DNA from 2 places in the Shewanella sp. ECSMB14102 genome. Region 2 is predicted to be linked to the other one. Evidence: riboswitches for the same ligand, from Rfam matches in the RefSeq annotation. Region 2 holds a riboswitch; the other holds the start of a gene.
What was found. Region 2 has a riboswitch for cobalamin ahead of RC73_RS08110 (ABC transporter ATP-binding protein). Riboswitches for the same ligand answer to the same signal wherever they lie in the genome.

Region 1: linked by a shared signal. The riboswitch ahead of RC73_RS15910 (TonB-dependent receptor) and the one ahead of RC73_RS08110 (ABC transporter ATP-binding protein) in region 2 are both predicted to bind cobalamin.

What each region holds. Positions count from the first base shown of each region.
Region 1 is NZ_JWGX01000051.1:28,598-40,970, forward strand. Features, by position in the region: gene metE (5-methyltetrahydropteroyltriglutamate--homocysteine S-methyltransferase) at 1-1,741, opposite strand, end outside; gene RC73_RS15895 (LysR family transcriptional regulator) at 1,907-2,809, shown strand; gene RC73_RS15900 (HDOD domain-containing protein) at 2,858-3,580, opposite strand; gene RC73_RS15905 (GDSL-type esterase/lipase family protein) at 3,726-4,346, opposite strand; gene RC73_RS15910 (TonB-dependent receptor) at 4,455-6,404, opposite strand; cobalamin riboswitch at 6,497-6,689, opposite strand; gene RC73_RS15915 (DUF805 domain-containing protein) at 6,837-7,184, opposite strand; gene RC73_RS15920 (hypothetical protein) at 7,437-8,693, opposite strand; gene rihA (pyrimidine-specific ribonucleoside hydrolase RihA) at 8,841-9,779, shown strand; gene rbsK (ribokinase) at 9,783-10,688, shown strand; gene RC73_RS15935 (DUF2059 domain-containing protein) at 10,756-11,277, opposite strand; gene azu (azurin) at 11,486-11,953, shown strand; gene RC73_RS15945 (S46 family peptidase) at 12,194-12,373, opposite strand, start outside.
Region 2 is NZ_JWGX01000019.1:88,220-100,592, forward strand. Features, by position in the region: gene RC73_RS08090 (ATP-binding protein) at 1-2,168, shown strand, start outside; gene RC73_RS08095 (porin family protein) at 2,558-3,100, opposite strand; gene metH (methionine synthase) at 3,776-7,495, opposite strand; gene RC73_RS08105 (histidine phosphatase family protein) at 7,739-8,524, shown strand; cobalamin riboswitch at 8,593-8,729, shown strand; gene RC73_RS08110 (ABC transporter ATP-binding protein) at 8,829-9,770, shown strand; gene RC73_RS08115 (FecCD family ABC transporter permease) at 9,767-10,837, shown strand; gene cobT (nicotinate-nucleotide--dimethylbenzimidazole phosphoribosyltransferase) at 10,855-11,919, shown strand; gene RC73_RS08125 (adenosylcobinamide-GDP ribazoletransferase) at 11,919-12,373, shown strand, end outside.

The DNA.
Region 1 (12,373 bases), on a different contig from region 2:
CCAGAGCCAACTGAGTCGCTATCTGTTCGCGGCTGATATCCTCGCGGGCAAAGGACCAATGCAATAGGGTCACAGGCCCGGTCAGCATGCCTTTCACCGGTCTATCGGTTAGACTCTGGGCATACTCGGCCCACTCGACTGTCATCGCCTTGGGACGGGTCACATCGGCATAGATCAGCGGCGGCTTAACGCAACGGGAACCATAACTCTGCACCCAGCCATGTTTGGTAAAACCTACGCCGTCGAGCTGTTCACCAAAGTATTCCACCATGTCGTTGCGCTCGGCTTCACCGTGTACCAGCACATCTATTCCCAGCTTGAGCTGACGTTCTATGGTATCCCGGGTCACCTGTTGCAGTTGCTCTGTGTATACCGTATCGTCCAACTCCCCCTTGCGCCAGCGGCTACGCAGGTTACGAATGGCCGCCGTCTGCGGGAATGAACCTATGGTAGTCGTCGGCAACAAAGGCAGCTTGAACCTGGCCTGCTGGGCTTGTCTGCGCACCTCAAACTCATGGTTTCGGTCGTAATCAGCCGCAATCAAGGCATCAATTCTGGCACTGAGCGGTTGATTACGCCCCTGCGCCCTGGCCGCGCGCCGACTCCGGCAACGGGTGACCACGGCTTTGGCATTTTCAGTCTCAGGCGCCTCCAAAAGCGCCTTGAGCTCCTGCAACTCGGTGAGTTTTTGCCGGGCAAAGGCCAGTAAGCTCTTGAGCTCGGGCGCCAGCGCGGTTTCCACCTCAAGATCCACCGGGGTATGCAACAGGGAGCAGGAAGTAGCGAGCCAGAGCCGGTCTCCCAGATCCCGTGCCAGTGGCGCCAACTGCTCGGCCACAAGATCCAGATCGGCGGCCCAGACGTTACGGCCGTTGATCACCCCAACCGACAACACCTGCTCGGGTGCCAATGCACCAGCAAAGGCCTGCAACTGCTCGGGCGCCGTTACCAGATCCAGGTGAATACCCGCCACCGGCAGTGCCGACAACAGACTTTGATGGTGGGCGACAGTGCCGTAATAGGTTGCCAGCAACAGCTTGAACGGCGCCGACTTGAACACGCCGTAGGCCTGATTAAAGGCCTGCTGCCAGTTGTCATCCAGCTCAAGTGCCAGCGCAGGTTCATCCAATTGCACCCATTCAACGCCTTGGGCGGCAAATCGGGCCAGAATGGTTTGATAACATTCCAGCAGCGCCGGCAGCAGTGTCAAACGGTCGAACTCTGAACCCACTGTTTTGGACAGATACAGGAAAGTGACCGGCCCCAAGAGTATCGGCTTGGCGGTGTGGCCCAACGCCTGAGCCTCGGTCACCTCTTCAAACAACTGTTCCCAGGCGATATCGAAGCGTTGATCTTCGCTGAGCTCAGGCACCAGATAATGGTAGTTGGTGTTGAAGTACTTGGTCATTTCAGACGCCGGCGCATGCTTGCCACTGGGCGCTCGGCCACGGGCAATCCGGAACAGGGTATCGAGATTGACAGCGCCGCCATCACTGTGACGCTCTGGGATAACCCCCAGAGTCGCACTCAGGGTCAGTACCTGATCATAGTAAGCAAAATCGCCGACCGGTAACAGCTCCACCCCGGCATCAGCCTGCCACTGCCAATGGGTGCGCCTAAGCTCATTGGCAACGCTTTCTAATTCGGCCACGCTGGACTCACCACGCCAATACTTCTCCAAAGCAAACTTGAGTTCACGTCGACGCCCGATACGGGGAAAGCCAAGACTGTTTAATCGCATAATGTATACCATCCTTTATAAAACATGCGGCAAATGACTGATGACGCCGGAATACAACAAATAAACATGGGCGTCTGGACGTCTAGAAGTTTATTGTGTTAGTCTCAACACAGGCAACCGAATTGAATTCAAGGGCAACATGAGCGGCATTCATGTGGAGAGGAAATGATAGAACTGAGACACCTTCGTACTCTGATAGCACTGAAAGAAAGTGGCAGTCTGGCCGGCGCGGCGAAGAAACGTTTTGTCACCCAGTCGGCACTGTCGCACCAAATTAAAGAGCTGGAGACCCGGATTAACTCCCAGGTATTTGTCCGCAAAAGCAAACCTCTGACCTTCACGCTTGAAGGTAGTCGTCTGCTGACCCTGGCAGAAGAGATATTACCTCGGGTACAGGAAACCGAATTTGTACTCAAGCGAGGCCTATCAGGAAACTGCGGCCCCTTGAAGGTGGGTATTGAGTGCCACAGCTGCTTTCGCTGGTTAATGCCTGTGATGGAAGCCTTTCATCAGTCTTATCCGGATGCCAATCTGGATCTCTCCAGCCGCCACCTGTTCGACTCACTCAATGCACTGGAAACCGGTGAGCTGGATATAGTGCTAACCTCAGATCCTGTACCCGGCCATGCCCTTGCCTACCAGCATCTGTTTGATTTTGAGGTGAGACTGGTGATGGCCAAAGATCACCCGCTGGCAGGCAACAGCTATATTCTGCCGCAGCAACTGGCCGGGGAAGCTATCATCAGTTATCCGGTACCGCTGGAAAGGCTGGATATTTTCCGTCACTTCCTCGAACCGGCCGGGGTGGTGCCTGGCCCACAAAAACGCTGCGATCTCACCAATGTATTGCTGCAACGCATCGCCTGTAAAGAAGGGGTAGCGGCCTTACCCAGTTGGTCACTGACCGAAGCCCAGGGCTTGAGCCTGACCTCGGTGAAACTGGGGCAGGAAGGCCTGAAACGGCCGCTGTTCGGTGCCTACCGCCGCGACAGCAGCAATAGAGTGCAACTGCAAAGGCTGCTGGAATTGATTGCCAAAGAGGGATTACAGCGTCAGGACAGACACTGACTGAGCGGCTGCCACCGTCCCTTAAAGGCGGCGGCAGTCACAAAGCATCTAGAGAGGATTCAGCAGCAGACCGCGCTGGGACAATACCCTTCTCAGTACCAGTCCGGGCGAATTGGGATCCCGGGTCTGTCTCAGGTTATGAGCAACCATAAACTCGCTTTGCAGCTCATCATCCAACCCCAGAGATTCAAAGGCTTCCACCGTCAGCGTCTGCTGCTGGGTATCTATTAATGTCTTGATAATGCCCAGCGGAAAGCATTGCTCGGCTTCGGCGTTGAGATAAGCAAACGCTGTCAGGGCTATTATCTGACCGAATACGCTGAATAGTGCCAGAGTCTGCACTTCGTCCGCGTCTATCTGTACCCCTTGCATCTGATGCAAACTGTCCACAGATTCGATCGCCACTGACTCGGTCAAACGCCAATAGCCTTGTACCAGCTTGCGATATGGCTGCGGCAATTCATCGAGCCGCTCCTTAAGATAGAAACTAAAGGCATAACGGTAGATATTGACCTGTCCAAGGCGCACCAAGGCATCCTTGAGGCTGCGGTTGGGCTGGACTGAAGGTGAGAGCGCGTTATTGCTGCGCCACAGCAAATGGGCTGCCAGCGCGGGATCGGTCGCGACAATATCGATCACATTGCGGATATCACCATCGGCAATAATAGCCTTCTTAAGCGGGATCAGGATGCCGCGGCGCCCTATCACCTGCTCTTCGTTGGCAATAATGGCACGCACTTGAGTAAAAACCTGCTGCTCAAGATCTGTCATGTGATTCTTTAAACCTGCTGTTATTTATTATGAAGGCACTATTGCCATTTATTATGGCAGAGAATTTACCCACAAAACGCCCACCAGGGTCAAGTTCAATCGATAATTAGCCCGCTTTTTGCTAAATAGAATCAAAAAAGTAGCATCAAAAAGCGCCCGCCTCCTGCAGCTTGGAGAAGATGATTTGTGCCAAACGTAAATAACCCTGTTGATTAAGATGTACATTATCTGACTTGAGCTCGTTTGAACGCAAAAGCTCAGATAGAGTATCCTCCAGCAATATGGCACCGTGCTTGTCGGCCAGTTCGGCATATAAAGGCAGAGGTGACAGCAACAGACTCTTTTGCGGCACAGCCAGCAGCACTACCGGAATTTGCCGCTCTTTGGCCTCAAGTAACATGGTCTCAATGTTTTGCGCCAATTGCGCCTGGCTGCGACCGCGGAGAATATCGTTACCGCCTTCAAGCAAAATAAGCAGATCCGGCTCGGTTTCATCCAGCAGCGCCGGCAAACGCTCAAGCCCGGCAGCCGATTGCTCACCGGAAATCCCGGCGTTGATCACCTCACAACGGCACAACTCAGCCAGACGGCTGGGATAATCATGCCCGGCCTTGGCACCCACGCCTTGGGTCAGGCTGTCACCGAAGGCCAGCAGTTTGCCATTACTGCCGATATAAGCCAGCTTGGGTTCTGAGCACGCCAGCAAAAACAGCGACAACAGGGCTATAACCCCGCCTCTCAAACCATACCTAAAATCAGCTTTCATATTTCGACTCTTGCCTCCTTGTCGGTGCTCGAAAAGGCCCAGGTTCTAAACTACAACCGATAGAAATACGGGCAGAAAAAAGCCGGGAAACCCCGGCTTTCTATGCTATCAGAAGCGATAGCTGACGCTGAATCTCAGCGCCCGTCCGCTTCCTGAGTAATAACCATCGCCCCAGGTACTGAAATAACCTGAGCTGGCATATTGCTTGTCAAACAGGTTGTCGACCCTCAGGCTGGCAAGCCAGGCATCACGGCTGTAGTTGAGGGCGATATTTCCCAGCCAGTAGCTGTCCAGTTTATCGTGCTGATTGCCATTGTCACCTTCCATATATCTGTCACCCAAATACTGGCCCTCGACAAATAGCTGCCAGTGCTGACCAAAGTCCACACTGGTGTAGACACGCCCTGAATGCTCGGCCACCCAGGAGAGAGATTTGCCTTTGTTGGCGCCTTCAGTAAATTCGGCATCGATATAGTTGTACTCAAGTCCCAACTGCAGCATCTCATTGAGCTGCCAGTCCCAGTCGAGGCTGGCGCCATAACGACGGGAAGCATCGGCATTGACGTTGGCACCGGGGAAAGCGCCGCCGATAGGCATATCGGCACTGGGATCAAAGACAATTTCATCTTCCAGCGACAGCCGGTACAGGTTCAGACGCAGGCTCTGGTTGCTCAAGGTCCAATCCCAGCCGGCTTCAATGGAACGGCCGGTCTGCGGCTTGAGGCCGACGACCGTTGGCGGCGTATAAGCTTGCTCATCGACCTTGGCGAAACGGAAGCTCTCATCACCGCGAAGATAAAATCTGTGGCCTTCCAGCGGCCGATAGTTGAGCCCCAACTCGAGCGCGTGAGCGTCTTCATCCAGATCTATGCCATTGGGATAAACTTTACCATCCTTGAGTTCATCCTTGACCTTGGCATAGCGCCCACCCACCACATAGCTCAGGCTGCTGGTCAGTGGCACATTGGCCTGTAGATAGGTGCTGGTCATGGTTTGGGTATTGCTGCGCTGCATATAACTGAGATCGAACTCGGTTTCACCCCGTTGAATATCTGCACCTATGACTATGCTCAGCTCACCATTGCGGGTCTGATAACGCCCAAGCGCCTTGGGGTTGAATTCCAACAACGAGCGCTCATTCCGACCTGGGCTGCCATAGCTGACGCTGGACACTAGAGTGTCACTGTAGTTAAGGTCCGCAACCAAAGCCCAGTTGGCGTGCACCTGGCGCTGAATATGAGCACGCCAGGCGGAAGTCATCTCATGGTTGTAATCCCCCGGCGTCGATGTCGCCTGGCGAGGATCGACCTCAAACTGTGCCTTGGTCAACGCACCAGGGGTCTGACGCTTATTATCGTAGTAACTGCCTTCGACAAAGAAGTTGGTCAACTCTGAATCATATTGCAGACGCCCCAGCACAGAACCGGTTTCGTTGGCATTGTTTTTACGGTAGTTGTCACTCTCGTTATAAGCAGCAGCCAAATAGTAACGCCAGTTGTCATTGATGGCACCGGACAGATCGCCACGGCCTTCGTAGGTATCGAAGCTGCCACCTGAGAGGGTCAGGTTGCCACCGCTGGCATTGGGTGCCTTGGTGATAATATTGATCACCCCACCGACGGCCTGATCGCCATAAAGCACCCCGGCACTGCCGGATAGGATCTCCACCCTTTCAATCTGATTGACTGCAATGGCACTCAGACTGGGAGCGGCAATATCGATATTGTTGAGTCGGCGACCATCAATCAGTATCAGGGTGTTATTCACCGCCTGACTGGCCGAAAAACCGCGCATCGCCAGCACAGGCCCTGAGTTATTGTCGGATATTTGAATGCCACTGCGGCCACGCAGCAACTCGCTCAGATTACTGGCACCACTTTGCTGAATATCGGCGGCATCTATGACCACCACATTGGCAGCAATATTGAGCGGCGTGTCATCCTGACGGCCAATGACCACCAGCTGTTCATCCACAGCCTTGGGCGTCACGCTCGCCATGACGGGAACAGAGGTAAATGCACCGCAAAGCAGCGCGAGATGATTTAGTTTGAAACCCATTTTCCTTTGACTCCTGAAAGGGAAACGGGGCAAGAGTGCCACGGCAGGGAGAGCCCCTTGGCTGCCGCATTTCGAGATCTGCCCACCGAAATCATCGAAATACCTCCAGGGCCGGTCTCCGGACTTTGGCTATGCGGTTGACCGCGCAAGACCCGGCTTTTATGACGCCGCTTGGGCGCGCCTGTCTCTCACCATTTACCGTTGCGGGGGCAGTGCCGGATTCTCACCGGCTTCCCGATTATCCCCGGTCTTTCATTCCGGGGCACCACGAGAGGTTGACTGAAATACTGTGCTGTCATTCCCGGCCTGGCCGAGAGCGGGCATTATAGACGTCTATATGGATAAATGTCTAATTTTGACGACGACGGACCACCGCAAATTTACCCTGAAAACAAAAAGGGAGCCGAGGCTCCCTTTTTATGCTCTTAGCTATTAACCCAGCTCTTTGGGGTTACTGCCAAAGCGGTTGTCACCCACTTCGCTGTCCTGGCAGTAGAAGACCAGCAGTACAATCCAACCTATAACAGGGATTAGCCCCAACAGCTGCCACCAACCACTGCGGTCAGTGTCATGCAGTCGACGCGCCGCAATCGCAATAGAGGGTAATAGCAGACCCAAAGAATAAATCAGCCCCAGCACTGTGGTACCCAGAGCATAGTCGATAGCACTGACAACCATACTGAAAATGATATAGAACAGAACAAACATCCAGTATTCTGTCCGTCGGGCTCGACCGGTAAAGTCGGCGTATTTTTTGATGGCTCCGATGAAATGTTCCATGTTTTCTCCCAATAACAGATCCAAGATCCGAAAACGCCGCACCAATTATTGAATGGCTTAAGGCAACCAAAGTTTCACCAGAGTTTCTGACTCCCTGAAACAGCAAACAATTTTAACATACCTGAATGAACTGCAAAGTGACAGAAAAGAGATTTACATTCCGTTCGCCACAGAATCAGAGATATCTCACCCCGTCAGTCGTCATTGGTTTACAGATATCGCCAATAGATAGCACATCGACGCTTTTTCATCTTACCTGGTCAGCTTAAAACCGCGGCTGGCGGCCAGAGCCTGGATATCGGCTTCCATTTGATCCAGCTGTGCCTGGCGCTTTCGACCTATTGCCCCCGAGTTAGACTTGGATGCCAGACTGGTGAGAATATTGCGCCAGTATGACACTTGTTTTTTACGCTGTTTACGGCTCAAAGGATTGAGTGGCCGCTGCGCTGCGAGCGCCTTGAGCAAGGCTGCAGTAGCGCCGCGCCAAACCTCTGGCAGCGATTCCAGGTTATTCAAAAGCCAGCCAAGACATACCAAGCGACTCACCTCGGTGTGGATAAATCCGTTGTCACCCAAAGGCATTTGCCGCCCCAATAACAAGGCATTGAATTGCCCCTGAATTTCAGTGCTCCAAGGTTTGCGTTGCAGCTCGGTCAGATGCTGGGAGAAGACCATCTTCGCCAGTTCATGCTCAGTAAACAGGCTGCGAATGCCATCGAGCAGTGCCAGAGTAAACTCAGGGTAACGACGACCGAGAGTCCATTGCAATGAAAGTTCGAGGCCAGAGGCGCCCTCGCCTTTACTTGACGACTCCCACTTGAGGCACACAGGGACAAACCAGGCAAGAAAACGCGTCTGCCATTCAGGTCTGGCGGCAATGTAGCCAAGAGCCTGCCGCCCCAAAAAGCTACTGGCCGGGCTGGCCCGGTTGACTTCAAGAAATGCCAGTAACTCGTCGGGGTTATCGGCCTCCAGCAACGGCTCAAGCCGAGGAGAGAGTCGCTCTCTGGCCAGGAAAAAGCGTAAACATTGACCCGCTTTGGTCAGAGTCCAACCGCCTAGCGCCAACATAGGCAACGCCAATAGAATACCCAACAGTTCGTGCCAGGTATTTTGTTGCTCTCGATAGTACTGGATATCGGTGCGCGCTATGCCAGCTTCCTCAGGCAAATACCAAAGGGTCACAGCCTCACCGACGCTTTTTGAGTCGCAAAGCAGGCCTGGGGGATTCCAGATATAATGCTCACCGCCGTTAGGCAACTGGTAATGCACCAGGCAATCCCACTCATAACGGCCGACACCCCAGCGCCCCGGGGGCACATATTGTTGAGCACGCCGGGCGATATAACCTTGGGTCTCGACACCTCGCTCGAGCAGGATATTCACTTCCTGCCAGGATTCAACACTGTCCTTGACAAAAAAGAGCCCAAGAGCCGAGAACAGTCCACCGGCAAGCGCAAAAGAGCCGATAAAAGCCAGGTCTTTCCAGATTGCCCGTATCTTTCCCACCGAGCCCCCTTTGATTCAATCCTTTAAGGCCGCGGATTGTAGCAGATTTCAACAATCAGTTGAGGAACACTTCACAGTTTGCCATTGGGGTCTGCGCACGCCACAGAGTCATGCTATGCTCGGGCAAATTGCGAAAGGAGTAACAGCATGAAACGCCCTATCATTCTCGACTGCGATCCCGGCCATGATGATGCCATTGCCTTGATCCTGGCCCTGGCCAACCCTGAACTGGAACTATTGGCCGTGACTACCAGCGCCGGTAACCAAACCCAGGAAAAAACACTCAACAATGCCATGCGAGTGCTTACTCTACTGGGCAGAACCGATATACCTGTAGCCAGCGGTGCCCCCAAGCCTTTGGCAAGAGAGCTGATCATTGCCGACAATGTTCACGGTGAATCCGGGCTCGATGGTCCTGAACTACCAGATCCCGCCTTTGAACCTCAGCCGGTAATGGCCTGGGAACTGATGGCCGAAAAAATCCGCCAAAGCAGCCAGCCGGTGACTCTGGTGCCCACCGGGCCATTAACCAATATCGCGATTTTCCTGAGTGCCTATCCCGAACTCAAATCCCGTATCGAACAGATAGTGCTGATGGGCGGCGCCGCCGGTGTCGGCAACTGGACTCCTGCCGCCGAATTCAACATTTTTGTTGACCCGGAAGCGGCCGACATGGTGTTCAAGTCAGGTATCCCCATCGTCATGGCCGGGCTGGATGTGACCCATGAGGCGCAGATCATGGAACAGGATGTGGCCCGTTTCCGCGCTATTCCCAACAAGGTTGCCAAGTGTGTTGCCGATCTGCTGGAATTCTTTGTTATCTACCACAAGGATCCCAAGTGGGGCTTTGATGGCGCACCACTGCATGACCCCTGCACCATAGCCTGGCTGCTCAAGCCTGAGCTGTTCATCGGCCTGGACTGCCATGTGGCCATCGAAACCCAGAGCGAACTGACTGTAGGGATGACTGTTGTCGATCGTTACCACCTGACCGGTAAACCCGCAAACGCCAAGGTGCTGATGCATCTGGATCGTGAAGGCTTTGTGGATCTGCTGGTTGATAGCCTCTACGCCTATCAGGATTAAAATATGAGCAGACTAGTGATAATCGGCAGTGCCAACGCCGATCATGTGATGGAATTCAGTCACCTGCCCGAGCCTGGGCAAACACTGATGAGCCGCAGCTACCGGTTGGAACATGGCGGCAAAGGGGCCAACCAAGCGGTCGCCACCGCCAGACTGGCACAGCCTGGTACCCGAGTGGACTTTATCTGCCATCTTGGGGACGACGCCATTGCCGATACCATGATTAAGAGTTGGTTGGACGATGGCATTCACCCACAGGGGTTGAAGAAGATGCCGGCAATGGCGACCGGCAGTGCGATGATTTTCATCGGTGATAACGGTGAAAACTGTATCGGAGTGGCCGCGGGTGCCAACGCCAGCCTGGAACCTGCCGATGTCCACTGTCATCAAGACCTGTTCGAAGACGCCAGCCATCTGTTGGCACAGCTGGAAACGCCTCTGGAATCAGTCAAAACTGCACTGCAACTGGCTAAGCAACAGGGCACAGTGACCATACTCAACCCGGCTCCCGCAAGCCCCTTGGCAGACGATATGCTGGCCTTGGTGGATATCATCACTCCCAACGAAACTGAGGCAGAAGCGCTTACCGGTATCGAGGTCGAAGATGAGGCCGGCGCTGCCAGAGCGGCAGCCGCTCTGCAAGCCAAAGGGGTTGGTACAGTGGTAATCACCCTCGGCAGCCGCGGTGCCTACGTGCGCCATCCCGAGTTTGAGGGCCTGGTGCCTAGCTATCCGGTCAAGGTGATTGATACTGTAGCCGCAGGAGACACTTTCAACGGTGCCCTGATGGTGGCTTTAAGTGAAGGGCTGGTCATGGAGCAAGCGGTGGATTTTGCCAATAAGGCCGCTTCCATAGCCGTGACCCGTCATGGCGCCCAGCGCGGAATTCCCTACCGCCGCGAGCTGTAATCACGCCTTTACCGCCACAAAAACGGGAGTCATAGACTCCCGTTTTTTATGCTGGCTGCCAGTCAAATTATTCGCCTGGATTGGCCTCTCTGTGGGCCTGAAGCTTGGTGGCAAACTCCTGCTGCAGTTGCTCCATTTTGGGCAGCAGTCCCTGGCTCAGCGATTGAGTCATCATCATCGACTCCTGCATCACGGCCGGCATCTTGGCAACCATGGAGCGCCCTGTGTCACTGGCATAAAACGCCAGCATATCGGCAATTTCCTTGTCACTGTAGTGCTTTACATAAATATCTGTCAGTGGCTGCTTCAGACGGTCCCAGCCCAGCTCCTGCTTGAAGATCTGCGTACTCTTGCGGGCAAACTCTTCAAATAAAGGCTTTTCACTCTCCTTGATATTGAACTCTTGTTGCATGCTCAAAATCATCTGTTCCATCTGGGTATAAGCCGTGTCCATCATGGAGTCCATCTGCATTTCCAGCAGCAGTTGCTCCACCTGGGCCCGGCGAGCGCTGTCATCGGCCAACGCCAAAGGGCTGGTGAGCAATACACCACCCAGAACAAGAGATGACCAAAAACCAGGACCTTTCATGAGTGCCTCCGTGGCAAATATTGATTCGACTGTCAGTCTATCACACCCCAAACAGCTGTCAGCTGCTCCGGCCGCGGCTGATAGTTAAAATTCTGAGATTAATTCTCATTTAAGCTAGATACCGTTATGATTAACCCAGGCGGGAGCCTGCGGGGCTCTCGTACTGTCGAGAGAAATATCGACCCTAAAACCAGAAAAGGAATTGAAAATGAATAAGTTAACCAAGAGACTCGCGGGTATTGCCCTATTGGGAGCCGGCGCCGTTATCAGCAGTACTGCCAGCGCCAACGAATGCAGCCTGACCATCACAGCCAACGATGCGATGCAATTTGATACCAAAGAACTCAGCGTTCCCGCCAGTTGCAAGACGGTAGAACTGACATTGACTCATTCCGGCACCCTACCTGTGATAGCCATGGGCCACAACTGGGTTCTGAGCAAGAGCGCCGATATGCAGGGCATTGCCACTGATGGTATGGCAGCAGGCGCCGATGCCGCCTATGTTAAAGCCGGTGATGAACGGGTCATAGCCCACACACCTCTGGTTGGTGGCGGCGAATCAGTCAGCATCAGCTTCAGCACCGAAGGCATGACACCGGAAGAAAGCTATAACTTCTTCTGCTCCTTCCCTGGCCACTGGGCCGTGATGCAAGGCAGCTTCAGTATCAAAGGCTAAGCCTGCGCGCTTTGGGCCCTGCAAGGGGCCCAAAGAAACATTTCCCTACCGTAAGACAGCAGACTTCCTCTAATCATCATTGGTCAAGGCCCGCGGGGTACAGCAATCTTTGCCCGATAAGGTTGAGCGCCCGGCCGCCGAGGTATGCCAGCTGTTGAATCAGGCCCTGCAACTCTCCCCCCCCAGCGCTAGTTAAAAAAATCCCCGCAACTTGGCGGGGATTCAGATTAATGGCGAAGCTTACTTAACGATTTCCATCTCTTGCAGTAAGTTATCTGCATTATCCAGATACTTCATCACCCACAGCATGTAACGGCTGTCCACCTGAATGGAGCGGTTGATGTTATCGTCGTAGTTCCAGTCACCTATGATGCTCTCATAAACACCGTCAAACAGCAGTCCCACCAGCTCAGCGCGGCC
Region 2 (12,373 bases):
CCATGGCCGTGGTGAACGATCGTATTACCCGTTTCGTGCGTGACAACGAACTGCCTGTGCTGATGTTCGGTTTTGGTGACTGTACCGGTGGAGCTCAGGCATCCTTCGTGACTCACCCTCTGGTGCAGACTTATTATCTGTCCGGTACCAATATGCCGTTTGCCGGTCAGATGGTGGTACCTGCTTATCTGCCATCCACTTCGACTCTGTCCAACTACCTGTCCAAGGTACCCGGAGCGATGAATGGCCTGGTCAACAATCCATTCAGCAATCAGCTCGATGAACAGCTCAAGAGCATAGATCCTCTAATGCCTATGCCTAACGCTGAGATAAGTGATGTGTTGACCAATGCTCTGTCGACTCTGGTGGTTGAAGTTGAAGAGGTCAGCGAAGAGATAGTTCAGGACGATCCTCGTGCCCTGATGAAGCCTATCGACAAGGTGCTGGTACACGCCCGAGGCTGTACAGCGGTGAAACTGATCCGCAAGGCACACGATAATGGCATTAATGTGGTACTGGTGGCGTCCGATCCTGATATGACTTCGGTTCCCGCTGACATGCTCAAGGAAAACGACAAGCTGGTTTGTCTCGGTGGTAATACTTCCGACGAGTCCTACCTGAACGCTTACTCAGTGTTGAAAGTGGCCGAGTATGAGCAGGTAGACGCGCTGCACCCCGGGATTGGCTTCCTGTCGGAAAGCCCACAGTTTGCTGCCCTGTGTGTGAACAACGGCGTGAACTTTGTTGGTCCAAGTGTGCACTCGATGACAACCATGGGTAACAAGTCCAACGCCATCAAGACCTCTCAGGCGCAGAATGTGCCCGTGGTACCAGGCTCTCACGGTATTTTGACCAATGCCGAGCAAGCGGTTAACGTGGCCAACGAAATCGGCTACCCAGTGCTGCTCAAAGCGGTACAAGGTGGTGGCGGTAAGGGTATCCAAGTGGTTAAGCGCCCCGAGGATATGATTGGCCTGTTCCAGAAAACCTCCACCGAAGCGGCTGCCGCTTTTGGTAACGGTGACCTGTACCTGGAAAAATATGTGACTTCCCTGCGTCACATTGAAGTTCAGCTGCTGCGTGACAAGTTCGGCAACACCAAGGTACTGGGTCTGCGTGACTGCTCGGTGCAGCGTAACAACCAGAAGGTGATTGAAGAGTCCGGTTCCACCATGCTGCCTGAAGAACTCAAGCAGAAGGTGATGGAATACACCCGTGCTCTGGGTGATGCCACCGACTATATGGGCGCAGGTACCGTTGAGTTCATCTATAACCTGGATGCCAACGAAGTCTACTTTATGGAGATGAATACCCGTCTGCAGGTAGAGCACCCGGTAACCGAAGCGACTTCCGGTATTGATATCGTCAGCGCCCAATTCGATGTGGCAGCCGGTCGCTCCATTGAAGATCTGCAGCCGCAGGAAATCGGTTATGCGATGGAAGTGCGGGTGACAGCCGAGAAGGCGGCACTGGACAGCCAGGGCGTTCTGCAGTTGGTGCCAAACCCGGGGCTTATCACTGAGTGCGTGATGCCTGAGCGCGATGATGTGGAAATCATCTCTATCGCGGCCGATGGCAAAGAAGTGTCGCCATACTACGACAGCCTGATTGCCCAGATCATCATCCGTGGTGAAAGCCGGGACGATGTGATTGCCAAGATGTATGACTATCTGGATCAGGTGGTCATCAAGGGTATCGCCACCAACATCCCGCTGCTGAAGCGGATCCTGGCCGACGAGACCTTCCGTGAAGGCGTGTATGACACCAACTATCTGCCGCGCCTGATGGCCGAGCTGGATATCCCTGCCCTGATCGCCGAAATGGAAGCCGCTGCCGAAACTCAAGGTGTGGATACCGAATCGCTGCGTGTGGGTGAGTCCAACGAGCTCAAGGTGTTGGCTCAGGGCGCGGGTATCTTCTATACCTCTCCGGCACCGGGCGAAGCCGACTTCGTCAAGGAAGGCGATATAGTGACTGTCGATCAAACGCTGGCACTGACCGAAGCGATGAAGATGTTCTCTCAGGTGACACTGGCAGGCTTTAACCGCAAAGGCGCCGAGCTGTATCCAGAGGACAAGAAATACCGCATCGAGCGGATCCTCAACAGTAATGGTCAACAGGTGTCCCAAGGCGATTTGCTGTTTGTGGTTTCCCCAGTGGAAGACTGAGGTTACAGATAGTCAGCTCAGGTAAATCGTGAACTGTTAAGCCTGAGCCTTTGCAGTTTCATTTATAAAGTTAAAAATCCGGTGGCTAACAGTCATCGGATTTTTTTATTTAACTCTCAGCATACCTTACACAATTGCCTAAGGTCTTGCTGAAAGCTTGTCTGCCATTGGCTTGTTTCCCATCATGCTGGTTTAAGTTCCTATTTGCGGGACATAGACATTAAATGACAACCAATATGATAAAAATCAATATGATAAAAAAATGCCAGCCGCCCTAAAGCTGACTGGCACTTGCCAAATGGTCAATAGTTGATGAATGAAGAAGAATGAGTTTAAAATTCCCGGGTACTTAAACTATCAGTACCCTTTGAAAACTATGTCAATACAGTTTAGAACTTGTAATCCAAGGTCAAATATACTTGCTGGCTGTCATTAATTTCGATGCCGTTCTTTTCATAGTCCTGGGCCAGGTAACGATAGCCAAGGTCTGAGGAGAAATGTTCACTCCATTTGTACTGGACACCGACTTGACCACCCCAGACGAAATCTGTTGAAGATTTGCCGGCAATCTTGTTGTCATTGGCGCCCATACTGACACCGGCGAACAGATTGACATCTTTATGCACCGGCAATAGGTAATCATAGGATACCAGCCAGCTGTATTGTTCCTGTTTGTAGTTGTTGGCGGCAACGCTGAACTTATCTTCCATGTAACCAAAAGTACCGGTAATACGGTGTTGCTGTTCAATCAGCATACCTATACGTGCCTGATAGCTCATGTCTTCGGTGTCTTTATTGACTGCACCCTCAATTTCATCAGCCTGGTAGCCCAGACCTGCCCCGGCGAAGTACTCTATCTCGACTGCTTGTGCACTGCTACATACCAATGCTGCTCCTGCAGCCATCATCATTATTTTGTTCAGTTTCATCATAGACTCCTAAGACTGCTAAGTCGTTTTATTAAAATGTTTATCGGGTTGATGAGTCATACTTTAAGGTAAGTTAAGCGCTTACAGAAGCCCGCAACTATGTGTCTCTTTGTCTCAAAAAATAGAACAATAAGAGCCTTGTCACAGAGATAGCTTCAGATCTTGTGTGATAACTATTAGGGGAGGGGATGATGCTGAGATTGCCGCCGCTAAAGTCTCTATCTACTTGATTATATTGTGTATTTTGGATTGTCCAAGTTGGAGTTGTTAGGCCGGTTGTGCACAAGTCCCATGCGTGCGTAGCGTCGGTTTACCGGCTTGGATGTAAGGTGTTTTAAGCCGTCGAAGCTCCAAGCTCATTCATATAATTTTATTATTTAACAGTTGGTTAGATTTTGTTTGGCGATTTGGTGAGTGCATGTTTTTACCCTTCCTGAACCTGAGCTGACTCATTGCCAATAATCCTTCGGGATATCCAACACCGCTGATATAGATGCTGATGTTTTCGCGGCCTTTACACCAGCCCTCAGGGCGAAAGCCCAGAGGGCTGTGATTGGAGACAATAACGGATTTTGGGAAGCGCTTGTTTTAAAGAGGAACAATGGGCAGCAATCAGGGGCTCTGATGAGAAAAGGCGAGAGCCCCTGAACAGCTCAGTTGTTCGCTTAAGAGCTTCTTTTACTCAGGATCATAATCCAACACCGGGGCCAGCCACTTCTCGGCTTCGGCCACTGTCATCCCTTTGCGGCGGGCGTAGTCTTCCACCTGATCTCGGCCTATGTTGCTCACCCCAAAATAGCGTGATTGCGGGTGCGCAAAGTACCAGCCGCTGACCGCCGCCGTGGGGTACATGGCAAAGCTTTCGGTGATCTTGAGGTCGATACACTCGTCTGGCTTAAGAAGCTGCCAAAGCAGGCCTTTTTCCGTGTGGTCCGGGCAGGCAGGGTAGCCGGGAGCCGGGCGTATGCCCTTGTACTTTTCACGAATAAGCGCCTCGTTATCCAGGTTTTCTTCTCTGGCATAACCCCAGAACTCCTTCCGCACCCGCTCGTGCATCCGCTCGGCGAAGGCTTCGGCCAGGCGGTCGGCCAGACACTTGAGCATGATGGCGCTGTAGTCATCGTGGGCCGCCTCAAAACGGGCAATATGGGCGTCGATGCCATGGCCGGCGGTGACCGCAAATCCACCCATATAGTCGGCCACGCCGCTCTCTTTGGGAGCAACAAAGTCAGAGAGACAGAAGTTGTGGTTGCCCACCCGCTCCAGCTGCATCCGTAGATGATGGGTGGTCAGCAACACTTGGCTGCGAGAGTCATCTGTGTAGATCTCTATATCATCGAAGTTGACGCTGTTGGCGGGAAAGAGGCCGATAACCCCCTTGGCGGTGAGCCACTTCTCTTGGATGATTTGCTCCAGCATCGCCTTGCCGTCGGCATAGACTTTACGGGCCTCAGTACCGACGACTTCATCATCCAGGATCTGCGGGAAATGACCGTGCAATTCCCAGGCGCGGAAAAACGGCGTCCAGTCGATGCGCTCGAGTAAGTCCTCCAGCGGATAGTCGTCAAACACCTGGATCCCCGGGGTGTTGGGCTTCACCGCTTGGTAGTTGGCCCAGTCGTGGCTGCAGCGGTTATCCCGTGCTACCTGCAAAGGCACTATCTGTTTGCGCTTGGTCTGCGACAGGCGCTTTTGGCGCATCATTTCATATTCGCGGTAGGTTTCGTCTATGGTGGCCTGGCGGGTTTCATTGTTGATGAGCTTGCTGACCATAGGCACGGCGCGCGAGGCATCGGCGATATAGATGGCGCCGTGGGGGTAATGGGGCGCTATCTTTACTGCGGTATGGATCTTGGAGCAGGTGGCACCACCGATAATCGCCGGCAGGGTCAGACCTTCGCGCTCGAAGGTTTTAACGTTGTGCACCATCTCATCCAGGCTCGGGGTAATGAGCCCGGACATGCCTATGATGTCGACCTTCTCGGCCTTGGCAACTTCGATGATTTTCTCCACCGGAACCATGACACCCAGATCTATCACTTCATAGCCATTACAGGCCAGCACCACCCCGACTATGTTCTTGCCTATGTCGTGAACATCGCCCTTGACCGTGACCATCAGCACCTTGCCGTTGCTCTGGCCTTCGACTTTTTCGGCTTCGATATAGGGATTGAGATAGGCGACCGCCTTTTTCATCACCCGGGCGGACTTGACCACTTGCGGCAAAAACATCTTACCGGCGCCAAAGAGATCGCCCACCACGTTCATGCCGTCCATCAGCGGGCCTTCAATCACATCCAGCGGCCGCTTGGCCTGCAGGCGCGCTTCTTCGGTGTCGGCGTCTATGTACTCGGTGATCCCTTTCACCAACGCGTGTTCCAGGCGTTTGTTGACCGGCAACTTGCGCCATTCGAGATCTTCTTTCTTGCCTGCGCCGCCCGGGCCACCTCGATACTTCTCGGCGACTTCGAGCAGCTGCTCTGTGTTACTGGAGTCGGCAACCGGGCAGGGCAGGTTGAGCACCACGGCCTCTACCTTCTGCTTCAGCTCAGGGTCGATATCATCATAGATGGCCAACTGACCGGCGTTGACTATGCCCATATCCATCCCCGCCTTGATGGCGTGATAGAGGAACACGGCATGAATGGCTTCCCGCACCGGGTTGTTGCCGCGGAAGGAGAAAGAAACGTTGGACACCCCGCCGGAAATCATCGCATGGGGCAGGTTGGCCTTGATATCTGCAATGGCGCCGATAAAGTCCACCGCATAGTTATCGTGCTCCTCTATGCCGGTGGCGATGGCGAAGATATTGGGGTCGAAGATAATATCTTCCGGCGGGAAGCCCACCTTATCCACCAGCACCCGGTAGGCGCGGGTACAGATCTCGGTTTTGCGCTCCCGAGTGTCGGCCTGGCCCTGTTCGTCGAAGGCCATGATGATGGCGGCGGCGCCGTAGCGCTTCACCAGTTTGGCCTGTTCAATAAACTTGGCCTCGCCCTCTTTGAGGGAGATGGAGTTGACTATTCCCTTGCCCTGAATGCACTTGAGCCCGGCCTCAATCACCTCCCACTTGGAGGAGTCGATCATCACAGGCACCTTGCTGATATCCGGCTCTGAGGCGATAAGGTTGAGGAATTTCTGCATCATCTCGACCCCGTCGAGCATACCCTCATCCATGTTGATATCTATGATCTGGGCGCCGTTTTCTACCTGGTCACGGGCCACCTCCAGCGCGGTTTCGTACTGGCCTTCTTTGATTAACTTGAGAAACCGGGCCGAGCCGGTGACATTGGTGCGCTCGCCCACATTCACAAACAGGCTGTTTGCATCTATGGTCAGGGGTTCCAGTCCGGAGAGGCGACATGCTACCGGCAGCTCAGGCAGCGGCCTTGGTGCATGAAGGCTAACAGCTTCAGAAATCGCCTTGATATGCGCAGGCGTGGTGCCGCAGCAGCCGCCGACAATATTGAGCAGCCCCTCTTCGGCCCAGGGGCCTATCACGCTTGCCATCTCTGCCGGAGTCTCGTCATAGCCGCCGAATTCATTGGGCAGGCCGGCATTGGGGTGCGCCGAGACAAAGCACTCGCTGATACGGGAAAGCTCCTCGACATAGGGCCGCAGTTCTTTCGGGCCCAGGGCGCAGTTGAGGCCTATACTCAGCGGCTTGATATGTCTGAGAGAATGGTAAAAGGCCTCTGTGGTTTGCCCTGTCAGGGTGCGGCCCGAGGCATCGGTAATGGTGCCGGAAATCATCACCGGCAACTTTTGGTCCAGTTTCTCGAACACATTTTCGATGGCAAACAACGCCGCCTTGGCATTGAGAGTATCGAAGATGGTTTCCACCAGGATGATGTCGGCGCCACCGGCGATCAGCGCCTCGGTGGATTCGCTGTAGGCCAACACAAGATCGTCGAAATGTATGTTGCGAAAGCCGGGGTCATTCACATCCGGGCTGATGGAGCAGGTGCGGTTGGTGGGGCCGAGCACCCCGGCCACATAGCGGGGAATACCGCTGGCGGCGGCCACTTCATCGGCCACTTCGCGGGCGATTCTGGCGCCTTGGTAATTGATCTCCGCCGCCAGGCTCTGCATCTCATAGTCGGCCATGGCAATGGTGGTGGCGTTGAAGGTGTTGGTTTCTATGATGTCGGCACCGGCCAGCAGGTATTCCCTGTGAATGGTCTTGATGATCTCGCTCTGGGTCAGTACCAGCAGATCATTGTTGCCTTTGACATCGCAATGCCAATCTTTGAAGCGCTCGCCGCGGTAATCGGCTTCTTCCAGCTTGTAGTCCTGGATCATGGTGCCCATGGCGCCATCTAAAATCAGGATCCGCTCTTTGAGGGTCTGTTTGAGCTTGAACTCTGTCTGGCTTGGGGAGTGCTGGGAAGTCGCCATAGGGTTACCTTTCATACCTGTCTTATTGCTGTTTTACATTCGCGGATGTTTGGCATCCGCGACATCATCTCTGCCGACCTGACGCCCGGGACACTATCTGGCATGATAGCCAAAGGCGTGTGTGGGCGCGGAAAGTTATTTTGGACATTTATACGTATAGACGTCCATAATATACGGATTCCGGCGGCCTGCGGCAAGGTTAAATTGGCCCGGTAACCACCGGGACTCTGACGGGAGAGGTGTGTGGCTGAACATAGGCAACTGAATATCTATCTGCTGCGGCACGGTGAATGTGAAGGCGGCGAGATTATCCGCGGCCGCAGTGATGTGGCCCTGAGCGATGAGGGCAAAGCGCAGATGTGGCGTAGCTGGCGGGCTATCAGTAGTGAGCTGGAGCAGTTGCCGAGTGCGCCCGAACGCCTGGCGCTGCTGAGTTCTCCGGCCCTGCGTTGCCAGGCCTTTGCCGCCGAGCTCAAGGCCGATATGCCCGACTATTTCCCGGCGCCGCTGCAGCAGCATGACTGGCTCTGGGAGCTGGACTTCGGTGACTGGGACGGCATGAAGGTGGCGAGTGTCTATCAGCAGCATAGCGAGGCGGCCGAAGCCTTCTGGCGTGACCCAGTGGCCAATACTCCGCCGGGCGGGGAATCGCTGCCAGCCTTTCGTAGCCGGGTGTTGGATGGCTGGCAGACTATGGTGCAGCGCTGGCTTGCGAGAGAGGTTAGTTGTTCCGAAAGCTCTGATTCAAGAGACTCTGGTTCAAAAGGCTCTGGTTCAAAAGGCTCTGGTTCTTCAGCAAGCGCCGATGCGGCACTGATCTTGACTCACAGCGGGGTTATCCGGCTGCTGCTGGCCGAGATTTTGCTGCCGGGGCAGATGCCGCCTGCGGCAGTGTTCAACGCCTTGGAGCTACCTTATGCGGCCTGGGTCAGAATAACCCTCTATGCCAGCCGTGATGCCAGCGGTGATGCCAGCGGTGAAAATGACCAGGAATGGCAGTGTTTCTGCAAGCTCCACTGGCCGCAATAGTGCTGCGCTATTGCGCCGGGCAATTGTGCCGGGCGATAAAACCGGGATAATAACCCCAAATGGCCGCCAAGTGCGGCAGCAGCCAGGGTGTTGGCGCCTTTGCAGGTGAACCAACCCAGGGAACCGGGAAAGCCCGGACTGTGCCCGCAACTGTGAGTCGCCTTTGGCGACGAGTCAGGAGACCTGCCCAGGCTGATAAATCAAACCAGAAACCCGGGCGGGTAAACCGGGGGAGCGAATAGATGATTCTTCCACTGCAGCCTGAGCCTTCTGCTGGTCACAGGCTCAATGTCGGGGGGCGGTTATGAGCCTGGCACTCAAGGTGCAACAGCTTAGCTGGCTTCCCGGTGGTCACAGCGTATTGGCCGATGTGGGTTTTGAGCTGCCAAGTGGCAAGATGCTCGGGCTCATAGGCCCCAATGGTGCCGGTAAGTCGAGCCTGCTGCGCTGCCTCTATCGTTATATCCGCCCGGATAGCGGCCAGATCCAGCTGTTTGGTCAGGATATCCATAGCTTGTCAGCCAAAGCCTTCGCCAAAGAGGTGGCTGTGGTGCTGCAGGATACCCCGGCCCAGTTGGCACTGGATCTGACTCAATTAGTGGCCATGGGACTGACTCCCCACAAGGGTTTGTTTGATATGCCATCGGCGGCCGACAAGGCCCAGGTGCAGGCGGCATTGGCGCAGGTCGGGTTGCAGCACAAGGCCGCAGAGCCTTTCGCGCAGCTTTCCGGCGGAGAGAAGCAAAGGGCCTTGATTGCCCGCGCCATAGTGCAGCGCCCCAAGCTTTTGATCCTGGACGAGCCCACCAATCATCTGGATATCCGCTATCAGATCCAGATCCTCGAGCTGGTGCGCAGCCTGGGGGTCACGGTGATCGCCTCGATTCACGATCTCAATTTGGCCTCGGCCCTGTGTGACGAACTCTTGCTGCTGGATAACGGCCGCCGTATTGCCCACGGCTCGCCCCAGAGCGTATTGACCGAAGACAGAATTGCCGGTGTCTTCGGTGTTTGCTGCCAGGTGGGAAAGCATCCGCAGTTGGGAAGGCCGCTGATCCACTACTTTTACGGCTATCAGTCGCCAGAGCCTGGTCACGGCAAGGCTGTAAGCTCGGCGGCGCTCGCCAGTGGCGAGGTTCAAGGCGCTGCGATAGTCGAGCCAATGGCAGGGCCTGCCTCGGCCGAAACCTGTGTTGCTCACAAGGAAACTGACCGGCGCCCACGCTCGGTGGGAGGTGGCGCATGAATGCTTCCGTGGCCGCACCGGGGCGCTCGCTTATCGGCTGGTTTCTCAGGCCCTTGCCCAGACTTTACTGGTGCTGGCTGCTGTTGCTGCTCGGCACTGTGTTGACACCCTTGGCCGCCGCCGGTTTTGGCGCCGCCGATATCAGCCTCTTCGATGTGGCAAGAGTGATTGGCAAACACCTGCTGGGCGTGGGTGAGCCTTCTGCCATCAGCGAGCGTATCGTCTGGGATCTGCGCCTGCCGCGTATCTTGCTGGCCTTTATCGCCGGCAGCGGTCTGGCATTGTCGGGTTATGTATTGCAGGCGGTGACCCGCAACCCGTTGGCCGATCCTTACCTGTTCGGTATCAGCTCGGGCGCCAGCTTCGGCGCGGTGGTCTCGGTCGCCCTGGCGACCGGCCTTGGGCTGAGTTCGGCCATCTCCGGGATATCGCTGCCGCTGGGAGCCTTTATCGGTGCCAGTTTGGCTGTGCTCATGGTACTGCTGCTCGCGGGCAGGAATATCGGCAACCAGATAGAGAGAATGTTGCTCTCCGGGGTCGCCATCTCCTTTATGTTCAGCGCCCTCACCAGTTTGATCTTGTATTTTTCCACCCCGCAGGCCACCACCTCCTTGCTGTTTTGGAGTCTGGGCAGTTTTGCCCGTGCCAGTTGGGATGGGCTTGGACTGCCCACTCTGGTGGTGCTGGCGGCCTTGCTGGTGATCCTGGCCTTCAAGCGCCAGGTGCTGGCGATGCTTGCCGGTGATGAAACCGCTCACACTCTGGGGATCAGGGTGCAAAGGCTCAGGGTTTCCATGCTGCTGTTATGCTCGCTTATTACCGCCACTCTGGTGGCCCACTGCGGCGGGATAGGTTTTGTGGGGCTGATGGTGCCTCATATTGTCAGGTTGTTGCTGCCGGGGCAGCATCCCATGGTGCTGACGGCACTGGCGGGCGGCCTGTTTATGGTTTGGGTCGATGTGCTGGCTCGCAGCATACTGCCCACCCAAGAGCTGCCGGTGGGGGTGATCACCTCGGCCATCGGCAGTCTGTTTTTCCTGATGGTGCTGCGTAAACGCGGCCAATAACGATAAGAGAGGGAAGGATGTACCAGGTTGCAGCAATCAATCACGCGCTGGATGACGCGATTCAGGCCCGCATAGACAACAAGACCAAACCCCTGGGCGCTTTGGGTGAGCTGGAGGCTTTGGCGCTGCAGTTGGGGCGCATTCAGCTCGGTTCCGCCACTGATGAGTTAGTCATCCGCCGCCCCGTGATGCTGGTGTTTGCCGCCGACCATGGTATTGCCGCGGCCGGGGTGTCGATTGCTCCCAGCGAGGTGACCACCCAAATGGTGCTTAACTTTGTTGCCGGCGGCGCCGCCATCAATGTGTTTTGTCGCCAGACCGGCTTCGAGCTGGAGGTGATTGACTGCGGCATTCTCAGCCCCTTGGGGATCCCCGAGGTTACAGAGCAGCGTCTGGGCGCCGGTACCGGGCCTATCCACAAACGCGCCGCTATGACTCTGGGCGCTGTGCGTCAAGGGTTTGCCATGGCGCGCACCTTGGTAAAACGCCATATCGATGCCGGCAGCAACCTGCTGGCGCTGGGGGAGATGGGAATAGGCAACACCTCTTCTGCCGCCGCCGTGATGGCTGCTCTGACAGGCTTGCCTGTGAGTGAATGTGTTGGCCGCGGCACCGGCATAGATGCCGCGACGCTTAAGCGCAAATGCCTGCTGATAGAGCAGGCACTGCTGCTGCACCACTGCGAGCTGACCGAGCCACTCAGTATCCTCGCCTGCCTCGGAGGCTTTGAAATAGTGCAGATGACAGGGGCCATGTTGGCGGCGGCCGAATTTGGCGTGCCCGTGCTGGTGGACGGTTTTATCGCGTCGACAGCGGCGCTGGCGGCTGTGCGTTTGGCGCCGGGGGTGAGGGATTATCTTATTTTTGCCCATGAGTCTGAAGAGCGCGGCCACAAGTTGCTGCTCGAGGCCATGTCCGCCAAGCCCTTGCTCAGGCTTGGGCTCAGGTTGGGCGAAGGCTCGGGCGCGGCGCTGGCGCTGCCTTTGGTGCAGGCGGCGGCCAACTTCTACAACCAGATGGCCAGCTTTGGTGAAGCCGGGGTCGACAAGGTGGTAGAGCCTGCTACCCAAGAGGTGCTCTGATGGGATTCTGGCTCGGGCAGCTGCGGCTATTTTTGATCGCAATAGGTTTTTTCACCCGTATTCCTGTACCCAGCGCCCTGACGGTGGACAGCGACAGCCTCAACAAGGCCAGCCGCTACTTTGGCCTGGTGGGCGTGGTGGTGGGTTTGATCTCCGCCTTGGTGTTACTGCTGGCCGCCGGCATATTGCCAAGCTCCATCGCCATAGTGCTGGCGATGATTAGCAGTGTGCTGGTTACCGGCGGTTTTCATGAAGATGGCCTGGCCGACACCGCCGATGGTTTCGGCGGCGGTTGGCGGGTAGAAGACAAACTGAAAATCATGAAAGACAGCCGCCTTGGCAGCTATGGCGCCTTGGCATTGGTGTTGGTGTTGCTGCTCAAGTACCAGTTACTGCTGGAGTTGGCACTTTACGACATCAACCAGGCGGCGCTGGCCCTGGTATTGGCGCACTG